One region of the Xanthobacter wiegelii genome, then DNA from elsewhere that is predicted to be linked to it. Evidence: riboswitches for the same ligand, from Rfam matches in the RefSeq annotation. Region 1 holds a riboswitch; each other region holds the start of a gene.

Region 1 (2,253 bases):
CCATCGCCATACATCTCCGCCGTGTCGATAAGGGTCAGGCCGAGGTCGATCCCGCGCCGGAGCGCGTTCGCCTCCGCGACGCGGGCGGTGGAGCGCTCGCCCATGTACCAGGTGCCCTGGCCGAGGGCGGGCACCGTCTCGCCGCTGGGAAGGGTCACGGTCTTGCTCATTGCCGGTTCCTTGGCATTCAACTGGCCGCTGGCCGTTTTGGGGCGACCATAGCGGCTGCGTGAGCGCGGTCCAGAGAGTGCTCCGACCGTCTTGGCCCCCGCCCCGAAACGCAGAACGCCAGCGGGAGCACCGCCGGCGTTCGTCTTCTCTCTAAAAAAACGCGATCAGGCCGCGTCGTAGAGCCGGCGCTCCAGCAGCGGGCTGCCGCCCTTGAAGGCACCATGCAGCGCCTTGGCGGCGGCGAGGACAGCGAGGTCCACAAGCGGCTCGACGATGATGACGAGCAGGTACGCGCCGCCGAACGTCGCCACCGACGCGACGTTCTCCGCCGCGAAGCCCTGGCCATAGATGGCCCAGAACGCCACCCAGCCGACGATGCCGGCCTGATAGGTGGTGGAGAGGGCGAGCGCCTGGCCGTACTTCAGCTCTACGTAGGGCGTGCCCGGCGCGACGATGCGGCGCGCGACGGCGGCGACGCCGAACAGCGGCACCAGCAGCGTGGTCACGTTCATGCCGTACTGGGGCAGGTCGAACGGCGCGAAGAACAGGCCCTGGACGAGCAGGCCGAAGGCGAGGCCAAGGGCCGCCGGAGCCGCGCCGAACATCAGGAACAGGGTCGAGCCGAGGATGAGGTGCACTTCCGAGACACCCACCGGATAGTGCGGCAGAACCTCGAAGAAGGAGAAGACGAGGGCGGTGGTGGCGAGGGTGCGGCCCGCCAGCGAGAGGACGCCGCGCTCACGCGCCGCCTCATAGGCAAGCTTGAGGGCGTAGCCGCCGGCGGCGGCCGCCGTGACATAGCTGAGGCCGATCTTGGCCCCGTCCACGAGTCCGGGTTCGATATGCATGTTCGTCTCCGTTGCCGTCTCACCCGACGGCCCGAGGGGTTCATCATGCGACCGGCCGGTCTCCTGACTCGCGGGTCTACGCTCACCCCCGCCTTCCCGGCCGGCCCGAAGGGCTGTGGCCAGTGGCATGCTGGAAGATCGCTCGCCGCTTACAGTCGCGGGGGCGGTTGAGGCTTCGGCCGGATCTCGCGGATGATTCTCCGCGCAATCCCGCCCTACCCCATTCCCGTTTCACTCCGGATGCCGAGGCAGCCGGAGCACCGTTCGCAAGCGCAGCAGGCACCGAACGCCGCCGCCCTGTCAAGCAATCCCGTAGCAGTGGGACGCGCGCCGTGGCCTTCGCCGGGCGCGCATCCTGCCGCTCGGGGCGGGAAGCTCCGCGTCAGTGGCTGGAGTGGGCGCCGCCGCCCTGAGCGCCCATGCCCTCCACCTTGAACTGAACAGGGACGGTGCCCGCCTTCTCGAAGGTCAGCGTGCCGTCCACCAGCGTGCCCTCCTTCAGCGGGGCCTTCAGGTCGAGGAACATGATGTGGTAGCCGCCGGGCTTCAGCTCGAGGCTGCCCCCGGCCGGAATGGCGAGACCGTCCGGCAGGGGGCGCATCACCATCACGCCGTCCTTCATGCTCATTTCGTGGATTTCCACGCGCCCGGCGAAGGGCGCGGTGGCGGCGACGAGGCGGTCGGGGGCGGTTCCCGTGTTCTTCACCACGAGATAGCCGCCGGCGACGGTGGCGCCGCCGGGCGTGGCGCGCGACCATGGATGGTCGATCTGCAGGGACCCGGCCTTGAAGTCATGCGCGACGGCGGCGCCGGCCAGCGCCGCGGTGGCGATGGCGGCGGCGATGATGGTGCGGCGGGTGAGGTGAAAGATGGACATGTGTGCTCCTGCATGGCGCCGGGGGCTGCTGCCGCTCGGCGGGATGGAGTGAAGGGCTGGATGAAAGGGATCGCGCGCGGCGCGGTGCCAGCGCATCGGGGTGCGCGGAGACCCATAACGGCTAAAGGAAAGGACGCGAGACAGCGTCAGCCAGCCAGCGGCGGTCCCTGGGACGAACGCGGCTCGCGCCGGTCACGGCCCGTCCCCTCGATGCCGGCGAGCGGAAGGGCGCCCGGTCGATGATCCGAAGCAACCGGCATCCCCGCCCCGGCGACGGCGGGCAGCAACGGGGCTGGAGAATGGCCGGCGCATAAGGCGCAGCAGACGGAATGGTCCGCCCGCGGCATGGACGGATCG
Region 2 (2,253 bases), 1.0 Mb from region 1:
CCTTGATGGCCGGCCACTGGAAGGCCTGCACCAGGGGCTTGGGCAAAGCGAGGCCGGAGGTCTCGATGAGAATGTGGTCCACTCTCGGCGCGCGGGCGAGGATCTGGTCCAGCGCCGGCACGAAATCATCCGCCACGGTGCAGCAGAGGCAGCCGTTGGCGAGTTCCACGATGCTGGTCTCGTCGCAGCTCTCGATGCCGCAGCCCTTCAGGATTTCGCCGTCGATGCCCACGTCACCGAACTCGTTGACGATGACCGCGAGGCGCTTGCCGCCGGCATTCTCGAGCACATGGCGGATCAGCGTCGTCTTCCCGGCGCCGAGGAAGCCGGTGACGATGGTGCAGGGCACGCGGGCGAGCGAGGTCATCGGGTCTCCTTGGGAAGGGAAAGCGGGGGAATGCGCGCGACCATGCCGCGCTTGAGCTCGTCCGGCCGGCCGCGCCATGGCATCAGGCCGTCCTGCGAGCCGGCGAGAAGCGCAGCGCCGGCGAGAAGGTCGGCGGCGCTGTCGGGGGAAAGGTCGCCGAACACATAGGTCCAGCCGTCGCGGCGGACCATGGCGGCGGACAGCGCGCGCTTGCAATTGGCGAGGCAAGAGACGCCCACGACCGCGACGCCGTCGGAGACGGTGGCCGCACAGGCGGAGGCGAGGAGGCGCGCGCCGTCGCGCTCGGCGTCGGGCGGGGCGTCGTTGCCGGGGGCGCGGCAGGTCGTGCAGATGAGGAGGGTGACGGCGGGAGCGGTATCGCGCGCGGCTTCAGGCGCGCAGCCGGATTCCAGGCTTTCAGCGCCCGGCTCGGGTGACGTGCTGTCGGGAATCGCGCTGCGCTCCACCGGCCGGTCCACGGGTGCGAGCGCCCACGCGTGCGGGCTCGAAGGGACGCAGAACCGGAGCACCCCGCCCGGCGCGGACCTCGTCGAAGGCAGGTCTCCTGGCTCGCGGATCACCGCCCCTGCCGCCTTCCCGGATAACTCCAGTGGCGTCTGGCAGGGGCTCACCGCCGACAGTTGCGGGGGCAGCCGCGGCATTGGAGGGTATTCACCTCCGCACCGCATTCCCTTTTTCGCCCGTGTGGGAACACGGGACCTTCGACGCCGCCACTAAAGGCAGGGCGGGCGGGATTGTCAAATGAGGGACGGGAACCACGTTCGCACGTCGGACAGCAACGGCGCAGCCGGAGCGGCAGCCGTGCACCGGGCGCGCGGCGGTTCATCGGCCGGGCACCGCGCCTCTAGATCTGCCGGAACCGCGCCCGGATTCGCCGTTCCAGCTCGTCGCGCACCTGCCGGTAGGCGTCGAGGCGCTGCTCGCGGTTGCCGCCTTCGCCGGTGGGGTCTGGGGTGGGCCAATATTCCACCTTGAGGGCGTTGGTGCGGGTCAGCTCCAGCGCGCGGTGGTGGGCGTCGGGGGAGAGGGAGATGGCGAGGTCGAAATTCAGCCCCTCATACTCTTCCAGATCCTCGACGCTCTGCGGCCTGTGCTTCTTCACGTCGAGGCCGATCTCCTCCATCACCGCTGTGACGAAGGGATCGGCATCGCCGGCGATCACCCCGGCCGAGCCCACATAGACGGATTTGCCGAACAGATGCCGGGCGAGCGCGGACGCCATCACCGAGCGCACCACGTTCTGTCCGCACATGAAGAGAACCGATTGCGGCCGCGCTGAGCGCTGGGGCGCCGCAGGGGGCTCCATCGTCGCTCAGCCTTTCCAGTGCAGGGCGCAGATGAGCGTGAACAGGCGGCGGGCGGTGTCGAAATCCACCACCACCTTGCCGTCCAGGCGCTCCTGCAACAGCGTCGATCCCTCGTTGTGCAGGCCCCGCCGGCCCATGTCGATGGCCTCGATCTGGCTCGGCGAGGCGGTGCGGATGGCGTTGTAATAGCTCTCGCAGACCAGGAAATAGTCCTTCACCACCTTGCGGAAGGGGGTGAGAGAGAGGTGGTGCTGCACCACCTGATCGCCGCTCTCGCGCTTGACGTCCAGCACGAGGCGGTTGTCGGCGAGCGAGATGACGAGGCGGTAAGGCCCCTCCCCCGGATCGCCGCAGGGCATGAAGCTGTTGTCCTCGATGAGGTCCCAGATGGCGGTCGCGCGCTCGTGCTCGATGTCCGGGCTGCCGGCGTGGCCGATGGAGGCGTCGTCGAGGGTCACGGCGCAGAGGCGGGCCGTGGGGCTCCTCTCCGGCTTGTCGCTCATCGCTATTCCCCCGTCATCTGTTGCTGCGGATGGAGACGGACCGCCCGTGCGCGTC
Region 3 (2,253 bases), 890 kb from region 1:
GCAGCTGGATGAAGGTCTGCGGCATCATCGCGCCGTTGCCGTTGGCACCGGCGGTGTCGATGAAATTGGCCATGGAGAGCGTCCACGAGCCGATCATGGGCACCTTCCAGCCGAGCTTGGCCATGCCGTTGGCGATCTGCGCCAGTTCGGGGCCGATGGCGTAGGTCAGCACCACGTCGGCGCCGGCCTCCTTGGCGCGCAGCAGCTGCGCGGTCATGTCGGTGTCGCCGATGTTGAACTTCTCTTCGGCGACCGGCTTCACGCCCATGGTGGCGAGGGCCTTCACGAGGTCGGCGCGGCCGAGCTGGCCGTAATTGGTCGAGTCGGCGAGGATGGCCGGCTTCTTGAAGCCCTGCCGCTTCACCGCCTCGTCGGCGATCATGGCGCTCTGGATGGCGTCGTTGGCGGAGGTGCGGAAGATGTAGTTGTTCTTGTTGTCCGGCGGCACGAACTGCTTGGAGATGAGGGTGCCGGTGGCCACGTTGTTGATCACCGGAATCTCGGCTTCCTGATAGAAGCGCTGGGAGGCCAGCGCCACGCCGGTGTTGATGTAGCCGAGGGTGGCGACGACGCCTTCCTTGTTGATGAGCTCCTGGGCGATCTGCACGCCCACCTCGTTCTTGGCCTCGTCGTCACGCTCGACGAGCTGGAGGGGACGGCCCAGTACGCCGCCGGCCTTGTTCACCTCATCCACGGCGAGCTTCACGCCGTCGCGCATGCTCACGCCCATGGAGGACGAGCCGCCGGTGAAGGGGCCGGTGAGTCCGATTTTGATGGGGTCGGCGGCGTAGGCTGCGCCGGAAAAGGCAAGCCCGAAAACGGCAACGCCTGCGGCCAAAGCCGCGACCATGCTCCTCAGTCGCATCTTCTACTCCCTGTGTGTCCGATTATTCGGTTATTATACTTTAGTAGTGCCCACCCTCCCGCAGGACGGGGCGGCTCTCAATCGTTTAAGCGAATTGAGAACCGTGCGCTACCATAACCTAGCGGAAGGAGGGTCGAGCCTTTGCTGGTGCCGTTTTTGCAGGCAGTCGCATGCAGAATTTGCGGCGCGGTGGTGGTTTCGGACCACGCGTTTGGTGAAGCAAAGCGCAAGATGTGATCGCTACGCTCGCGGTTGCGCGAGGTCTTTCCGCAGTTGCGTTCAAGTTTTTGCAGATGCGAAGGATTCGTTGACGCGAGGGACCGCCCCCGCCTATGGTCGTGGCGACGGTTCCCGCAAGGGATCAAAAGGGAACGCGGTGCTCCGGCCTTGCCGGATATGCCGCGGCTGCCCCCGCAACTGTAAGCGGCGAGTCCTCTGCCATCAGCCACTGGGTCGCAAGGCCTGGGAAGGCGGCACAAGGGCGGCGACCCGCGAGCCAGGAGACCTGCCGTCAGCCGTGGTCACGCGCGAGCACATCGGGCGGGGTTCTCCTGATGGCGGTTTTGTCCCGGTCCGATAGGGCCGGGCATGCCTCGTTCGCGGTGACGGACCACCCGTGCCGTCGAGTTCCTCATGCCGTCCCTTTTCCCGTTCCGATCCCGCCGCGCGCTGCCGGCCGCGGCCCTGCTGGCTCTTGCCTGCGTTCCCTCCGCGCTCGCCCAGACCCAAAATCTGAATGCAGACGACCAGAATGCCGGCGACCTGCCGGAACTGGTGGTCAGCGCCACCGGCATTCCCACCCCCGAGACCGAGGTGGCGAGTTCGGTCAGCATCGTCACCGAGCAGGACATCGCCCGCAACCAGCAGCGCACCTTGCCGGACGTTCTGCAATCCCTGCCCGGTCTCAACGTGGTGCAGACCGGCGGGCCGGGGGGCACCACCTCGGTGTTCATCCGGGGCACCAATTCCAACCATGTGAAGGTGCTGATCGACGGCATCGACGCCGGCAATCCGGCCGCCACCAACGGCGCGTTCGATTTCGGCAAGCTGCTCGCCTCCGATCTCGAACGCGTGGAGGTGCTCCGCGGCCCGCAATCCGGCCTCTACGGCTCGGACGCCATCGGCGGCGTCATCTCCATCACCACCAAGAAGGGCGAGGGGCCGCCCAAGGTGTCGGCCTATGTGGAGGGCGGCGCGCTCGGCACGTTCAACCAGTATGCGAGCCTCACCGGCTCCACCGAGAAGCTGGCCTATTCGTTCAACGTCACCCACTTCTCCTCCACCGATATTCCGGTGACGCCGCAGAACATTGCCCCGCCCTTCTGGCCGCGCAATCCCAATGCCTATGACAACTGGACCTACTCCACCCGGCTCGACTGGCAGGCCAC

The links. Region 1 has a riboswitch for cobalamin ahead of V5F63_RS12255 (energy-coupling factor ABC transporter permease). Riboswitches for the same ligand answer to the same signal wherever they lie in the genome.
Region 2: linked by a shared signal. The riboswitch ahead of V5F63_RS17120 (DUF1636 family protein) and the one ahead of V5F63_RS12255 (energy-coupling factor ABC transporter permease) in region 1 are both predicted to bind cobalamin.
Region 3: linked by a shared signal. The riboswitch ahead of V5F63_RS16470 (TonB-dependent receptor plug domain-containing protein) and the one ahead of V5F63_RS12255 (energy-coupling factor ABC transporter permease) in region 1 are both predicted to bind cobalamin.

What each region holds. Positions count from the first base shown of each region.
Region 1 covers NZ_CM195529.1:2,646,314-2,648,566, forward strand. The annotation lists gene V5F63_RS12250 (aldo/keto reductase) at 1-170, opposite strand, end outside; gene V5F63_RS12255 (energy-coupling factor ABC transporter permease) at 336-1,019, opposite strand; cobalamin riboswitch at 1,056-1,299, opposite strand; gene V5F63_RS12260 (copper chaperone PCu(A)C) at 1,402-1,896, opposite strand; gene V5F63_RS12265 (hypothetical protein) at 2,043-2,253, opposite strand, start outside.
Region 2 covers NZ_CM195529.1:3,677,625-3,679,877, forward strand. The annotation lists gene cobW (cobalamin biosynthesis protein CobW) at 1-367, opposite strand, end outside; gene V5F63_RS17120 (DUF1636 family protein) at 364-834, opposite strand; cobalamin riboswitch at 906-1,106, opposite strand; gene V5F63_RS17125 (arsenate-mycothiol transferase ArsC) at 1,233-1,694, opposite strand; gene V5F63_RS17130 (UPF0262 family protein) at 1,701-2,198, opposite strand; gene hisD (histidinol dehydrogenase) at 2,212-2,253, opposite strand, start outside.
Region 3 covers NZ_CM195529.1:3,535,290-3,537,542, reverse strand. The annotation lists gene V5F63_RS16475 (ABC transporter substrate-binding protein) at 1-865, opposite strand, end outside; cobalamin riboswitch at 1,195-1,392, shown strand; gene V5F63_RS16470 (TonB-dependent receptor plug domain-containing protein) at 1,499-2,253, shown strand, end outside.